3 regions of the Azospirillum sp. B510 genome follow, and region 1 is predicted to be linked to each of the others. Evidence: riboswitches for the same ligand, from Rfam matches in the RefSeq annotation. Region 1 holds a riboswitch; each other region holds the start of a gene.
The links. A riboswitch is a leader RNA that binds a small molecule or an ion and turns the genes downstream of it on or off. The one in region 1 is predicted to bind cobalamin.
Positions count from the first base shown of each region.

Region 1 (5,341 bases):
ACCAGTGACGGTCGGGCAGAGCGGGCAGTGATCCTTCGCCGCATTGCCGGAACCGGAGCCGTCTTCGGGGGCGACCGGCTGGCCGTCGGACCCGATGAACACTGTCTTGAAGCCGTTCGGGGAACAGATGGTGACGGCTTCGGCACCCGCCGGGGCTCCATCCAGCGCCATCGCCGGCATCACCATGCTCCACACCATCATCTGGAGCACAAATGCCATCGCGCCGGCCATAAGGCCGACCCGGCGGATGCGGTCGATGAGGGGGGGGAGGCGAGGCACGGGACCCGTTTGCTCCTGGGGGGCCGCCATCGGGCGAGACGGTCAAGTCATTGCACGGAACACGGATCCGGGCAAGTCATTACTCCGAAAAGGGGCATCGGGCTGGCTGGCCTTGCGATGCCTGTCCACTCAGAAGGTCTTGGTGCCGTTGAGAAGGATCTTCCGGCCTTCGCCGCGCGCCGCGCGCCCGTCGAGATACCTGTAATACGGCGTGAAGTAATTGCGGTCGGTCAGGTTCTTGGCGAAGAGCCCGACCGAGAACCGATCGCCAGTGTAGCTGGCCGACGCGTCGATCGTCGCGTAGCCGGCGGTCTTGTAGAGGTTCATCTGGTCGATGTTGGCTGACGACACCGCATGGATCCCGCCACCCACGCGCCAGCCCTCACTGTCCGCGGTGCGGGTGTCGTAGTCCAGCCACAGACCGCCCGAATGGCGGGGAACGCCCGGCAGCGTCGATCCCGCCGGCGCGCCATTGGGAATGTCCGCGGTCAGCTCAGCCCTGGTGTAGGCGTAGTTCGCGATCAGCTTCCATGGGCCCGACGGCTGCCAGACCAGATCGGCCTCGAAGCCTTTCGACATCTGCTGGCCTTCGGGAATGCTGGTCAGCATGAAGGGGTCGGTCGGGTTGGTAACGGGGACGTTCTCCCGCTCGATCCGAAAGGCGGCCAGGCTGCCGGAAAGCCCCGTCCCGCTGTCGAACTTGACCCTGATTTCGGCCTGGCGGGAATATTCGAGCTTGGGGCTGCCGGCGTAGAAGGTGAAGGGATTGGCCTTCATGCCTTCGGAATAGCTGGCGAACGCCGAAATCCGGTCGGTCAGGTCATAGACGGCGCCGATGCGGGGCAGGATCCGCGTCTCGTTGAGCGTGTCGGTGCGGGCATAATTGATCGATACCGAATCCATTCCCAGATAGGCCAGCCGCAGGCCGCCCAGGAGATGGAGCTTTCCGAGCGTGGATTGCAGAGCTGAGCGAAGCCGCCCGCCGTCGTGTAGGTGGCGTCGCCGTCGGTCATGGCCAACCCCTGGGGCATGGTCCATTTCGGCCATGCCGACGGGGTCAGCAGATCCACCGAGCCGACCGGCATCATGTCCATATACATCAGCAACCCTTCGGCAATGGTGGTCACGCCCTGATCGCGCAGCAGCTGCGGCGTCACGACCACGACCGATTGCGGCGTTTCCTTCAACGGGGTTTCCGTCTTGGTCGCGCTGTTCGTGGTAACGGCCCGATATCCGTCGATGACGGCGCCGTCTTTGCCTGCATAGAGCGTGATCGGTTCCAGTTGCACAGCGTCCTGAGCCGAGACAGTGCCCGTCGACAGCACCACGGCGCCGACCAGCAGGAGTGCGCCCTGTCCATGAGTGAACGTCATGAGGGATGATGCACTTTCATAAAGAATGGGTGATGTCCGATCATCGGTCAGCCATTTCCCACGGCCGGCCGTCGCCCAGTTCGCCCGGAAGCGCGGCATGGGGATGGTGCAGGCGCGCAGAAGAGAGCAGGCGTGACGGTCACGCCATGCCAAAGGCTTCGCTCGTGATGCGGATGGAAAGGGGAGGGGGGTGCCGGTTCAGCCGGCGGCAGGCGGCGCGCGGGCCTGGAGACTGGACAGGAACCAGCCGGCCGCGATCACGGCGCCGGGCAGGGCTCTGGCGTCGGCCGCCGCCATGGTCTCGGCAGGCAGGGACGTCTGCGCCTGCGGCGGAAGCCCCGCACCGGTGACGGTCGGGCAGAGCGGGCAGTGATCCTTCACCGGGCCGGTGGCCCCGGAGCCATCATCGGTGGGGGCCGGAGGAGCCAGCCCATCCGACCCGACGACAATCGTCTTGATGCCGTCGGCGGAACAGATGGCGATGGTTTCCGCATCCGGCGGCAGTCCGTCCAGCGCCATCGCCGGCATCGTCGCGCTCCACACCATCATCTGGACAACGAACGCCAGCGCTCCGGCCAGAAGGCCGGCTCGGCGGACGCGGTCCATGACGGAGCGGGAAAAGAACACGGGGGATGGTCGCTTACGGCAGGTACCGCCGAAGGTTGCGGCAGCCATGTCATCGCACGGAAGCGGAAGCCGGGCAAGCCACAACGCAGAGCCGGTGACCCGGGCCGCAAGGCATCCCATCGGACGGACGGGCGCCGCCGTCCGATGGGATGAGGCTGGTCAGGCGCCCTGGTGAAGGCGCTGGTTGAACAGCGGCCCCTGGCTGTAACGGTGCAGTGCCTTGGCGGCGGCCAGGACCGCGAGGTCCGCCAGCGGCTCGATGATGATGACGCTCATGTAGGCGGCGCCGAAGCTGGCGACCTCCGCGAGGTTCTCCGCCGTGAAGCCGTGGCCGTAGATGGCCCAGAAGGCGACCCAGGCGACGATGCCGCCCTGATAGGCGGTGGAGAGTGCGAGAGCCTGCGAGTATTTCAGCTCGACATAGGGGGTGGCGGCCGGAACGATGCGCTTCGCCAGCAGGCCGATTCCCCACAGCGGCACCAACAGCGTGGTGACGTTCATGCCGTACTGCGGCAGGTCGAAGGGAGCGAAGAACACACCCTGGATCAGCAGGCCGGCGGCGAGGCCGATGGCGGCGGCACCGGACCCGAACAGCAGCAGCAGGGTCGAGCCGAGGATGAGGTGGACCTCCGACACGCCCACCGGATGATGCGGCAGAACTTCGAAGAAGCAGAAGACGAGAGCCGTGGTGATCAGGCTGCGCAGCGCCAGCGAAACGGCCCCGCCATTGTTGCGGATGGCATCGAGCGCCATTTTCCCGGCCAGCGCGAAGGCGCCTGCCGCCGTTGCGTAGCTGAGGAGGATCTTGGCGCCGTCGACGACGCCGGGTTCGATATGCATGCCGCTTTCCCTTTTCCGAACCTGCCCAGAAATGAGTCGGGATGGCCGCCGCGGGGGCAGCCGCGCGCGTCGTTCCCCGATCCTCTGGAGCGGCATGCCGGATGGATGGCTTGCGGAAAGCGGGCCGGTCGGGACCGTGCATCGGCAAGCGATCACCGGGGCACCCCGCCCGAGGATTTTCGTCTGGTTATGGCAGGTCTCCTGGCTTGCGGGTCGTTGCCACGCCGTCCGGCCTTCCCGGCGCGGCCAGTCTCCCGAGGGGAGCCAAGCGCCAGTGACACGGATTTGGACGATGCGGCTCGCCGCTCACAGTTGCGGGGGCAGCGCCGGACTTGCTACCGATCCCTGACGGGGGTGGCGCACCGGCTTCCCTCTTAGCCCCGCAGCATAACGATGCGGGGAACCATAACCATCCCCACGGTAGGGTGGGTCGCCCCCGCCGTCAAGGGCGACTCCCGGTGTTCGCCCGATGCCGGCACGGCCTGCCGGATGGCGGGCTTTTCTTTGGAAAAGGGACATGATCGAGGTCAGGACGACGATCCGCTTCGCGGTGTCCGATGTGAAACTTCGTACAAAAAGCGTTCGTCCAAAGTATCGCGCCTGGGCTATGGTGTCCCGCATCGTGTCCTGGGCACGGTTTCAAGGTCGGCGGAGCGGGATGCTGCTGAAGCGGAACGGACGGGGACGGGTGTGGCGGACCGGCTGTTTGGCCGGAGCGGTCGCATTGCTGTTCCAGATCGTTTCCTGGGCCTGGATGCCCGCCTGGATTTCGTCGGCCAGGGCCGAAACCAATCGGATCGTGATCTGTACGGCGGACGGGTTCAAGACCGTGGCTCTGGACGATCACGGTGTCCCGGCCGACCCGGACGGCGCCCCTTCCGATGCGGGCGTTACCGATGGCTCCTGCCCCTTGTGCCCCCTGGTCGGCGGTCTGGCGATGCCGCCGCTCGGCCCGCTTCCGGTGACCGTCGGATTCTTGCGGCATGGGCCCGAGTTCCTGCCTGGCAGCCGCATCGCCGCCGGGTGGTTCCTATCCTCCCTTCAAGCCCGGGCGCCTCCGGCCAACGGTTGATCCGTCCTTGGCATCGGTGGGGTTCAGACCTGCCGGTGCCGCTCCATGACCGATTGACCGGAGCTTCCGCATGCCCGACACCTGTTTCGGGGACGCGGCCGTCGCGACAGCGCTCTCCCCCGTCGTCCCGCCCGATCGCGCGGTGAAGACGGACGAACCGCTGTTCGACGCCGTTGCCACCCCCAATGACAGCGGCACCCGCAATGGCCGCCTCATCTTCGTTGCCGTTCTGACCGCTTATTTCGCAATCACCCTGTTCGCCTGGCTGCGCCTCGGGGCGTGGCCGATGGCGCTCTATTCCCTGATCGTCCTTGCCTTCGCCATCTGGTCGGTGATCGGCGATGCACGGCGCCGGCGGCAGTCCGAGCGTATCCGCGTCTGGCCGGACCGCACCCTGGTCGAACGCATCGACGGGGCAGGGCGGCGGACCTCCAGCGAATGGCAGACGGGCTGGCTGCGGCTGATCGTCGAGCACGGTCGGCCCGGCGGCCCATGTCTGCGCCTGACCAGCCATGGCCGGTCGGAAACGGTCGGCGCCTTCCTAACCGGGCGCGAGCGGCTGGATCTGGCGAACGCGCTGGCGCGGCATCTCGGCCCGGCGGCCGTATCGCGTTGATCTGCCAATACATTGCTAGCGGCTCTTCTGCGCCCATAGGACGGAGCGGCCGATCCGGCAACGGCATGTCTGCCTTCTTTCCCGCCCACTTGAAATGGCGGCGGCATTCGGTTGCGGCTGAAGGCCCGCCATGTGCGGGGTGTCCCGTTGTCGCGCACGCACATAACCGGCATCCGCCATTTCGATGCGCTAAAAGCTTGATTGGTAAGTTTCTTCACCATCCTCGCTCAGGCCAATCTGGGCGCCTCGCTCGGATCACCGCTGCTGATAGTCTCCTTTCGGGCGAACTGCCTGTTGATCTACAGCTCGCCTCTGAAACTCTTAGGGCCTGTTGACATTCATCGTGTTACCAAGACGGTAGCGACGAGGTTAATGGCAGCGGCGAAGCTTGTATCAGTTTTGTCGTATCGTGTGGCGATGCGTCGGAATTCTTTGATTTTGCAGAAGAAGTTCTCGACCAGATGGCGCCATTTGTACATCTCGGCGTCGTGGGGAATCGGGGGAGATCGGTTGGCCTTGGACGGAATGACGGCG
Region 1 covers NC_013854.1:905,603-910,943, forward strand. Annotated here, with positions in the region: gene AZL_RS04195 (DUF2946 family protein) at 1-279, opposite strand, end outside; gene AZL_RS33985 (TonB-dependent siderophore receptor) at 409-1,182, opposite strand; gene AZL_RS36830 (TonB-dependent siderophore receptor) at 1,095-1,751, opposite strand; gene AZL_RS04205 (DUF2946 family protein) at 1,851-2,279, opposite strand; gene AZL_RS04210 (energy-coupling factor ABC transporter permease) at 2,439-3,119, opposite strand; cobalamin riboswitch at 3,293-3,542, opposite strand; gene AZL_RS04215 (DUF2946 domain-containing protein) at 3,637-4,191, shown strand; gene AZL_RS04220 (DUF2244 domain-containing protein) at 4,262-4,807, shown strand; one part of gene AZL_RS33990 (IS5-like element ISAzs9 family transposase) at 5,146-5,341, opposite strand, start outside.

Region 2 (5,341 bases), 350 kb from region 1:
AGCCGATGCTGCCGCAGGCCGACACCAGCGCGCCGGTCATCAGGGCGGTGACGGCGAACAGCTCCAGCCGCAGCCGTCCGGGGTCGCCGCCGAGCGAGCGGGCGGCGTCGTCGCCCAGCGCCAGCGTGTTGATCCTGTCGGCGCGCAGCCACAGCCAGCCGAGCCCGCACAAGGTGGTCAGGGCGGGGGCGGGCAGCACGCTCCAGCGCGCGGTGCCGAAGCCGCCCATCATCCAGAACAGGGCGGCGTCGGCGCTGCGGTCGGCGCTCGCGACGATCAGCGTGTTGGTGACGGCGTGCAGGATGAAGGCGACGGCGACGCCGGTCAGCACCAGCCGGTCACTGGTCACACCGCCGTCGCGTCCGCGCGCGGCGGCGAAGACCGCCAGCATGGCGGCGAGCGCGCCGAGGAAGGCGGCTGTGGGCAGGCTCAGGGACTGGCCCAGGGCCTGGCTCAGGAATTGCCAAACGCCGCCGATCACCGGCAGCGTGGCGATGGCGCCGGCGAACAGGATGACGCTCACCGCCCCGACCGAGGCGCCGGCCGACACCCCGAACAGATAGGGGTCGGCCAGCGGGTTGCGCGTCACCACCTGCAACACCGCCCCAACCGCCGCCAGCCCGGCGCCGGCCAGCGCCCCCAGCAGCACGCGCGGCAGCCGCAGCTCCCAGACGATGTTGCGCTCCGCCCGGCTGATGCCGTCCGCCGGGAAGAGGCCGGGCCACAGCTCGTGCGAGACCACCGACCAGACGGTCGGCAGCGGGATGCGGGCGGCGCCGAAGCCGACCGCCGCGACCAGGGACAGCAGCAGAATGGTCGCCAGCAGCAGGCAGAGCGGCGGAATCCGCGGGCGGCTCATGGCTGGAACAGCTCCGGGTGCAGCGTGCGGGCCATGCGTTCCAGCGCGTCGACGTCGCGTGTCGAGGGCGTCTGTTCGGCATAGGTCAGGACGATGAACTGGCGTTTGCGCACCGCCTCGACATCGGCCAGCTGCGGGGCGGACAGCAGATAGCGGATGGCGGCCTCGGCCGGGACGCGGTGGTCGCTGACGATGATCCATTGCGGGTCGCGCCGGGCCATCTCCTCCCAGCTGACCCGGACATAGCTGTCGGGGATGTCGTCGAAGATGTTGCGGCCGCCGGCCAGCTCCATCAGCAGGCTGGTCATGCCCTCGCGCCCAACCGACAGCGGGGCGGCGTCGGTGTGGCAATCGTCGCAATACATCACGCGCGGCCTTTGCGTGGCTCCGCCGATCCTCCGGGTCACCGCGGCGACGCGGCGGCGGAAATCGGCCACCATCGCCTCGGCCCGGTCGGCGATGCCGAAGATGCGGCCCAGCGCCAGCAGATCGGCATAGAGGGTGTCCATGCTGATCGGCTCGCGCCGGCCGATGCGGATGCAGCTTTCCCGCAGCGTGTAGGTGGCCACGCCCAACTCGGCGAGGCGGGCCGGGGTCAGGCCGCGCGCCTCGTTGAAGCCGTAACTCCAGCCGGCGAACAGGAAGTCGGGGTTGGCGGCCAGCACCGCCTCCAGCGTCGGGGCGCGGTCGGGCAGCTGGGGCAGGGCGGCGACCACGCCGGGCGGGGCGATCAGGTGGCGCTCGGCCCCGGCGATGCCGGACACCGCGACCAGCCGGTCGGCCAGACCGAGATCGATCATGGTCTGGGTCATGTTGACGTCGTTGACCATCGGCCGCTTGGGCGGAGCGTCGAAACGCGTGGTGTCGAAGCAGTTGGCGATCTCGACCGGATAGCCGGCCGGAGGGGTTTGGGCGAGCGCCCCCGCAGGGATGGCGGGGGCGAGGGCGAGGCCGAACGCGGCCAGGAGGGTACGGACGGGGGCTGGGGGCATGCGGGGTCCAGTCGGGAGGGCGGCGGAGGGAACGGGACTGGGGAGGCGGAACGGGGGAAGCGGAACGGGGGTCAGAGGGGCGACAGCTCGATGCGCAGCCGGCCGTCGCCGGGGTGGCGGTCGACAGTGGCGGCGACCCGGTAGACGGCGGTCAGGCGCTCGGCGGTCAGCGCCTCGTCCGGGACGGCGTCGGCCTGAAGGCGGCCATCCTTCAGCAGCAGGAGGCGGTCGCACCAGCGCGCGGCCAGATCGATCTCATGCAGCGTCATCACCACGGTGATGCCGAGCGAGCGCACCAGATCGAGGATGGCGAAGCGGTGCTGGATGTCGAGATGGTTGGTCGGCTCGTCCAGCAGCAGGATGCGCGGGCGCTGGGCCAGGGCGCGGGCGATCATCACCCGCTGCCGCTCGCCGCCCGACAGCTGTTCGACCGGGCGGTCGGCCAGGGCCGCGAGATCCAGCCGGGCCAGAGCCTCGTCGACGATGGCGCGATCCTCCGCCCCGTCTCCGGAAAAGACCGAACGGCGATGGGCCAGCCGCCCCATGGCGACCACGTCGCGCACGGTGAAGCCGAGGGCGGGGCTGCTGTCCTGCGCCTGCAACGCCAGACGGCGGGCCAACGCCGCCGGCCCGACGGCCCGCGGATCGGCTCCCTCGACGCGGATGGTTCCGGCCGAGGGGGCCTGAAGCCCGGCAAGGCAGCGCAGCAGCGTCGATTTGCCGGAGCCGTTCGGTCCGAGAATGCCGAGGACCATCCCCTCCGCGACGCTGAAGCCGATGTCAGACAGGACCGCGCGGCCGGCCAGCCGGCAACTCAGCCCCGTCACCGCGATGGCGGGGGAGCGGGCGGCCGGGCGGCCGGGGTGGGAGGCCGCGATGGGGAAAGGCGTGGGCGTCATCCGTGCTTCCTGCCGTGGCGGGCGGAGCGTGTGGGCGGACGCCTTGCGGCATGCGGGGCGGAACCGGTCGCGGAATCCGGGCACGCGCATGGCAAGCGTTCCACCGGGACACCCCGCCCGAGGACGTTGATCGTGGTGCTGGCAGGTCTCCTGGCTTGCGGGTCGTCGCCGGTCCGTCCAGCCTTCCCAGCGCCGCGAGGGGCGCCAGTGGCGGAAAATGACGGATCGGCTCGCCGCTCACAGTTGCGGGGGCAGCCCCGGTCTCGCCGCTCGGCGCGGCTCACCGGGTTCCCTCTTAGCTTCCGGCGGATGCCGCCGGAAGAACCAGAACCGGGGATAGTGATGAGCGAGCCGGCGTCGGCGGTCAAGACCGGCATGGGGGAGGCCGCGCGATTTCCCCGACCCGGTCCATGCCTGGCGGGTTCGCGGGAGTGTCGCCCGCACAGCGATCCGGAGAAGGGGTGTCGTCATGGTGGTTCGGCTGTTCGTCGCAACGGAGCATCAAAATGTTATGTTATAACATAACGTATCTGTTCGATCGGGACAGGGCAAGCGGAAGATCGTCGCAAGAATGCTCGTGCCTGCCTGGGCGACGACCCGGCTGCCATCGTCGCCCGGTTGCGTCAACCCGCCGGTCGCCGGTCTCAGTCGGCCTCGGTGCCTCAAACGCGTTGCATGGTTTCATATGAAACGATATGGTTGGCCCAACCGATCAATGGCCGGCGATCCTCCGGGAGGGCAGGGGGGCGTCGCCGGCACCTGTGGAGAAACCGGATGTCCAAGAATTTCGCCTCGCATGCCGACCTGGACGAGAAGACCGTCAGTTTCGACAAGCTGTCGGACAATGCCTACGCCTACACGGCGGAGGGCGATCCCAACACCGGCATCGTCATCGGCGACGACGCGGTGATGGTGATCGACACCCAGGCGACGCCGGTGATGGCCCAGGATGTCATCCGCCGCATCCGCGAGGTCACCGACAAGCCGATCCGCCATGTCGTGCTGTCGCATTACCACGCGGTGCGGGTGCTGGGCGCCTCGGGCTATGCGCCGGAACAGATCATCGCCAGCGAGGACACCCGCGACCTGATCGTCGAGCGCGGCGAGGCCGACATGGCGAGCGAGATCGGCCGCTTCCCCCGGCTTTTCCGCGCCGTCGAATCGGTTCCCGGCCTCACCTGGCCGACCATCACCTTCCGTGGCCACATGACGCTATGGCTCGGCTCGCTGGAGGTGCGCTTGCTGCAACTTGGCCGTGGCCACAGCAAGGGCGACACGGTGGTCTGGCTGCCCCGGGAGAAAATCCTGTTCTCCGGCGATCTGGTCGAGTATGGCGCCACCCCCTATTGCGGCGACGCCTACTTCACCCATTGGCCGGCGACGCTCGACGCCATCGCCGCCCTGGAGCCGGAGAAGCTGGTGCCGGGCCGCGGTGCCGCCCTGACCACGCCGGAACAGGTGCGGGAAGGGCTGCGTGGCACCCGCGCCTTCACTGCCGAGCTGTTCGAGCTGGTGAAGCAGGGCGTCGCCGCCGGCAAGGATCTGCGGACCGTCTACAAGGACAGCTACGCCGTGCTGAAGCCGAAGTTCGGCCATTGGGTGATCTTCGACCATTGCATGCCCTTCAACGTCACCCGCGCCTATGACGAGGCGTCGGGCCACAGCGATCCCCGCATCTGGACCGCCGAGCGCGATCTGGAGATGTGGCGCCAGCTGGAAGGCTGACGCCACCTCCTCCCGTCGGGCGGCGCCGATCAACTGGAGACGATCAGCCTGCGACAATCAGCCTGACATGGCGCTTGCGGCCGGCCGACAGCACGGCCGGCGCGGTCAGGGTCGCCGCCTCGTCGCTCACCGGCTGGCCGTCCAGCCGGGCGCCGCCCTCGCGGATCAGCCGCCGCGCCGCCCCCTTGGAGGCCGACAGGCCGGCGGCGACCAGCGCATCGACCAGCGGCACGCCGTCGGCCCCCGCCTCCCGCCGCAGGGTGATCTCCGGCAGGCCGTCGCCGCCGGGCGCAAAGGGGCTGCCGGCCGCCGCCGCCGCCTTTTCCGCCTCCGCCGAACCGTGGCACAGGCGGGTGGCCTCCGTCGCCAGGATGATCTTCGCCTCGTTGATCTCCGCCCCCTCCAGCCGCTCCAGCCGGGCGATCTCGTCCAGCGGCAGCTCGGTGAACAGGCGCAGGAAGCGGCCGACATCGGCATCCTCGGTGTTGCGCCAGAACTGCCAGAAATCGAAGGGCCTCAGCGCGTCGGCGTTCAGCCACACCGCCCCGCCGGCGGTCTTGCCCATCTTGGTGCCCGACGCGGTGGTCAGCAGCGGCGTGGTCAGGCCGAACAGCTCGCGCCGCTCGACCCGGCGGGCCAGCTCGATGCCATTGACGATGTTGCCCCACTGGTCGGACCCGCCCATCTGCAACAGGCAGCCGTGGCGCCGCGACAGCTCCAGGAAATCATAGGCCTGGAGGATCATGTAGTTGAACTCCAGGAAGGTCAGCGGCTGCTCGCGCTCCATCCGCTGGCGCACCGACTCGAAGCTCAGCATGCGGTTGATGGTGAAATGGCGGCCGATGTCGCGCAGGAAGGGCACATAG
Region 2 covers NC_013854.1:551,543-556,883, forward strand. Annotated here, with positions in the region: gene AZL_RS02550 (FecCD family ABC transporter permease) at 1-859, opposite strand, end outside; gene AZL_RS02555 (ABC transporter substrate-binding protein) at 856-1,851, opposite strand; gene AZL_RS02560 (ABC transporter ATP-binding protein) at 1,923-2,750, opposite strand; cobalamin riboswitch at 2,873-3,094, opposite strand; gene AZL_RS02565 (MBL fold metallo-hydrolase) at 3,525-4,475, shown strand; gene tyrS (tyrosine--tRNA ligase) at 4,519-5,341, opposite strand, start outside.
Region 2: linked by a shared signal. The riboswitch ahead of AZL_RS02560 (ABC transporter ATP-binding protein) and the one ahead of AZL_RS04210 (energy-coupling factor ABC transporter permease) in region 1 are both predicted to bind cobalamin.

Region 3 (5,341 bases), on a different replicon from region 1:
ACAGAAGCACGAAGCCCGCGGTTGGCCGGACTTTCAGAAGGCAGGCCGACAGGACCACGATCATGATCGCCTCGAACGCCTGAATCAGCGTCGCGTCGCCGGCGCGGATCGAAACAAGGCCGATCAACCCCAGCAGATAGGCGGCACCGGGCTCCAGCAGCCCCAACAGCGTGATGACGCGGCAGTTCCTCCAGGGCGGCACAGGACGGCGCGTAAGAAGGATGACCGACCACAGGACGACCACGCTCGCGCTCAACTGCAAGACCAGCAGGGCGATCGGCGTCACCTCGTCGAGCGCGGATTTCGACAGGACGGTCGCGCCACCCCAGCAGAAGGCGGCGCAGGCCGCCGCCAGGGCGCCGCGCATCTTGGCTGTCCTGTGCATCCCCTGCTCCCGTCGGAGGGCCGGCCGCTTCGGATCGAAACGGTCGGGTGACGCGGGCAAGATACGCCGTGAACCGCTTCCAGCCAACCGCGTCACGGTTGCCGGAACCCGCACCCCGATCCGGGGATGATGGGGAGCCGGACGGCCTACACCCCCAGATAGGTGTGCAGCTTGTCCATGTTGGCATGGAGCTGGTCGTTGGGGATCATGTCGACCACATGGCCCTCCTCCATCACGTAATGGCGGTCGGCGATGGTGGCGGCGAAGCGGAAATTCTGCTCCACGAGCAGGATGGTGAACCCGCGCCGCTTCAACGCCCGCACCGCGACGCCGATCTGCTCGATGATCACCGGAGCGAGTCCCTCGGTCGGCTCGTCCAGCAGGATCAGGGTGGCGCCGGTGCGCAGGATGCGGGCGATGGCCAGCATCTGCTGCTCGCCGCCCGACAGCCGCGTGCCCTGGGTGCCGCCGCGGCCCTTCAGGTTGGGGAACAGGTCGTGGATCTGCGCGACCGTCATCCCGCCCTCCTTGACCACCGGCGGCAGCGTCAGATTTTCGTCGACGCTGAGGGAGGAGAAGATGCCGCGCTCCTCCGGCACATAGCCGATGCCGAGCCGCGGGATCCTGTGCTGCGCCATGCCGATCAGCTCCTGGCCCTGGAAACGGATCGAGCCGGTGCGCCTGCCCATGATGCCCATGATGGCGCGCATGGTCGAGGTCTTGCCGGCGCCGTTGCGGCCCAGCAGCGTCACCACCTCGCCCCGGCGAACCTCCAGGCCGACACCGTGCAGCACATGGCTTTCGCCGTAGAAGCCATGCAGGTCGGCGATCTCCAGCATGGCGGTCTTCGTGTTGCCCCCGTCAGGCATGTCCGGTCCCCATATAGGCTTCCATCACCTGCGGGTTCCTGGAGACGGTCTCGTACGGCCCCTCCGCCAGGATCTCGCCGCGGCGAAGCACGGTGATGCTGTCCGACAGGTGGGCGACGACCGACAGGTTGTGCTCGACCATCAGCACGGTGCGGTCGGCGGCGACGCGCTTGATCAGGGCCGCGGTGCCCTCGATGTCCTCATGGCCCATGCCGGCCAGCGGTTCGTCCAGCAGCATCACCTCGGGGTCGAGCGCCAGCGTGGTGGCGATCTCCAGCGCGCGCTTGCGGCCATAGGGCAGCTCCGCCGCCGGATGGCCGGCCCAGGGCGTGAGGTTCACCGCCTCGATCAGTTCCAGCGCCCGGCCATGCAGCTCATGGAGCGACGACTCGGACTTCCAGAAATGGAAGCTGGTACCGAGCGGGCGTTGAAGCGCCACCCGGACATTCTCCAGCACGCTGAGATGCGGGAAGACGGCGGAGATCTGGAAGGAGCGGACCAGACCCATCAATGCGATGTCGGCCGGCTTGGTGCGGGTGATGTCGCGGCCCTTGTAGAGGATCTGCCCGCGCGTGGGGGTGAGGAACTTGGTCAGCAGGTTGAACACCGTGCTCTTGCCGGCGCCGTTCGGGCCGATCAGCGCATGGATGGTGCCGCGGCGGACCTTCAGGTTCACGTCCCGAACCGCCACGAATCCCTTGAACTCCTTCGTCAGGTTGCGCGCTTCCAGGATGATGTCGTCGTTCGCTGCGGCGGTCATCGGTCGCGAATTCCCCCCTCCGGTCTTTGCGGCGTCCTTCATCCGCCAAATCCTTGCGGCGGAAAACATCACACTTGCGGACTCTCCGTCTATCAAACATCACAGCACCCAAAATGCCACTGCGCAAGACCGTCCGCAGGGCGGATATCGGATTGCGGGCTTGCCAAAGCGGCGCGGCGCTGCGATGGTGGCCGTCCGACGGTGCCCCGCCCGTCCTGACGGACGGCTGGGATAATAGGGAATGCGGTGCGGACCGACCCTCTGGACTGGTCCAATGCCGCGGCTGCCCCCGCAACTGTGTGCGGCGAGCGTCCTGTCCATTATGCCACTGGTCCTTGACGGCCGGGAAGGCGGACGGCGATGCGGCGACCCGCGAGCCAGGAAACCTGCCGCCGGACGCATCAATTTTTCCCAACCCCGCCGGGTGTGGCGGGAGAACAAGGATATCGGTCCATGACCACGCGTTCGCTTCACACCGCAACCGGTTCCGCGACCCGTAGCGCCGCCCAGACCGCGGTCGCCGCCTTCGCCGCCATCCTGCTCGGCAGCTTCCTGCTGTACGGCGTCGGCTTCGCCCAGCCGCAGCAGATCCATGACGCGGCCCACGACACCCGTCATTCCTTCGCGTTCCCCTGCCACTAAGCCAGGGTCATGGAACTGATCCGGCGGCTGTTCACAGCCGCACTGGTCGCGGGCGTGCTCTCCGGCACGGCCGCGTCCGTCGTTCAGCAGGCGACCACCGTCCCGCTGATCCTCGAAGCCGAGAAATACGAGGTGGTGACCCCGCCTCCGGCCACGACGGCTACGGCCACTGCCGCCGCCCCGGCCGCCAGCCCTGCCGCCAGCCCTGCCGATGGCCACCAGCATGGTCCGGTGCGCCAGATCGGCGAAGGCGTGCCGACCTCGCTGGACGAGGCGATCCAGCGCATCGGCCTGACCATCGTCGCCGACCTGATCACCGGCGTCGCCTATGCGCTTTTGTTGGGGGCCGCGATCCTGCTGGCCGGCCGGCCTGTCGATGCGCGGCGCGGGCTGGTATGGGGCATGGGGGGCTTCGTCGCCGTCTCGCTGGCGCCCTCCTTCGGCCTGGCCCCGGAACTGCCGGGCATGGCCGGGGCGGAACTGGAGCTGCGCCAGCTCTGGTGGCTGTCCGCCGCCGCCGGAGCCGGCGTCTGCCTGCTGGCCTTCGCCTTCGCCCGCAACCGTCTGGTCATCGCCGTCGCCGTTCTGGCCGCGGCATTGCCCCACCTGATCGGCGCCCCGCATCCGGAAAGCGCCGAGGGTGCGGTTCCGCCGGAACTGGCCGCCCGCTTCGTCGCCGCCTCTCTCGGCGGGGCCGCGCTGTTCTGGGCGATCCTGGGCTCGGCCTGCGGCTGGCTGATGAGCGCTCTCGTCGGCGAGGCCGAATCCCGCCCGGCCCTGCGGGCCCAGCCCGGCGCGCGCTAAGGAGGCGCACTCCATGTCCGCTCTTGCGAAAACGGCCGCCGGCAAGGTGCCGGCGACCGTCATCACCGGCTTCCTCGGCGCCGGAAAGACCACGTTGATCCGCAGCCTGCTGGAAAAGGCCGATGGCCGCCGGCTGGCGCTGATCATCAACGAGTTCGGCGATGTCGGCATCGACGGCGACATCCTGCGCGCCTGCGGCAACCCGACCTGCACCGAGGACGACGTGATCGAGCTGGCGAACGGCTGCCTGTGCTGCACCGTCGCCGACGACTTCGTCCCGGCCATCGAGAAGCTGCTGGCCCGGCCGGAGCCGCCCGAGCATATCGTGATCGAGACCAGCGGTCTGGCCCTGCCCAAGCCGCTGGTCCAGGCCTTCCACTGGCCGGCGATCAAGACGCGGGTCACGGTGGACGGCGTCATCGCCGTGGTTGACGCCGCCGCCGCCGCGGAAGGCCGCTTCGCCCCCGATCCCGCCGCGCTGGAGGCCCAGCGCGACGCCGCCGGCACCGTCGATCATGAAACGCCGATCGAGGAGGTGTTCGAGGATCAGCTGCTCTGCGCCGACCTGATCGTCGTCAACAAGACCGATCTGGTAGCATCCGGCGACCTCGCCCGCGTCGAGGATCTGATCCGCGGCGCCCTGTCCCACACGGTCGGCCGCGACGCCAAGCTGGTGCGGGCCTCCCAGGGTGCCGTCGACCCGCTGGTCCTGCTCGGCGTCGGCGCCGCGGTGGAGGACGATCTCGCCAACCGTCCCAGCCACCATGACGACGAAGAGGGCCACGACCACGACGACTTCACCAGCTTCGTGGTGGAGTTGCCGGCGCAGCCCGACCCGGCCGCTCTGGCGATGACACTGGAACAGGTCGCCGGCCTGCATGGCGTGCTGCGCCTGAAGGGCTTCATCGACGTGCCCGGCAAGCCGATGCGCCTGCTGGTCCAGGGTGTCGGCACCCGCATCCAGACCCATTACGACCGCTTGTGGAAGCCGGGCGAGGAGCGCCGCAGCCGCCTGGTGGTGATCGGCGAGACCGGGCTCGACCGCGACGCGGTGACGCGGGCGGTCGTTGGGTAGGGGTTAGGGTGCCGCTGCTTTTGCCCCACCCCAACTCCCCCGCTTCACAGGGAAGGGACTGCCACCACCTTTCCAATCAAGTGCTTACTCCCTCTCCCGCCCAGCGGGGGAGGGTTAGGGTGGGAACAGGCGTCCCCACTCTTTGAACATAGCCTCGGACACCCATGCATCTGCTCGCCGCCCGCCAGGACGAACTGGACGCCGGCCCCCAGGCGGAAGATCTGGGACAGACGCCGGCCGACATCGTCATGCTGTCCTTTTCCGACAGCGACCTGACCGCGCTCGCCGCCGCGTGGCGGACGGGACGCGCGTCGCTGCCCAGCCTCCGCCTCGCCAACCTCAACCGGCTCGGCCATCCGCTGTCGGTCGATCTCCATGCCGATACCGTCGTCGCCAAGGCGAAGCTGGTGGTCCTGCGCCTGCTCGGCGGCAGCGGCTATTGGCGCTACGGCCTCGACCGTCTCTCCGCGCTGTGCCGCGAGCGCGGCATCCCGCTGGCCGTCCTGTCCGGCGAGGCGCAGCCCGACCCCGGCCTCGCCGCCTACGGCACGGTCCCGCCGGAGACCGCCGACCGGCTGTGGCGCTATTTCACCGAGGGCGGCCCGGCCAACATGGGCCATCTGCTGGCCTGCGCCGCGACGCTGGCCGGCACGCCGATCCATCATGAGGATCCCGCCCCGGTCCCGCGCTTCGGCGCCTACGATGGCTGGACCGGTCCCATGGCCTCGAACGCCCCGGTGGCGGCGGTCGTCTTCTACCGCTCCCATCTGCTGGCCGGCGATCTCGCCCCGGTCCATGCCCTGTGC
Region 3 covers NC_013858.1:369,168-374,508, forward strand. Annotated here, with positions in the region: gene AZL_RS29030 (DMT family transporter) at 1-367, opposite strand, end outside; gene AZL_RS29035 (ABC transporter ATP-binding protein) at 532-1,254, opposite strand; gene AZL_RS29040 (ABC transporter ATP-binding protein) at 1,247-2,014, opposite strand; cobalamin riboswitch at 2,197-2,423, shown strand; gene AZL_RS29045 (CbtB domain-containing protein) at 2,468-2,656, shown strand; gene AZL_RS29050 (CbtA family protein) at 2,666-3,460, shown strand; gene cobW (cobalamin biosynthesis protein CobW) at 3,474-4,535, shown strand; gene cobN (cobaltochelatase subunit CobN) at 4,700-5,341, shown strand, end outside.
Region 3: linked by a shared signal. The riboswitch ahead of AZL_RS29045 (CbtB domain-containing protein) and the one ahead of AZL_RS04210 (energy-coupling factor ABC transporter permease) in region 1 are both predicted to bind cobalamin.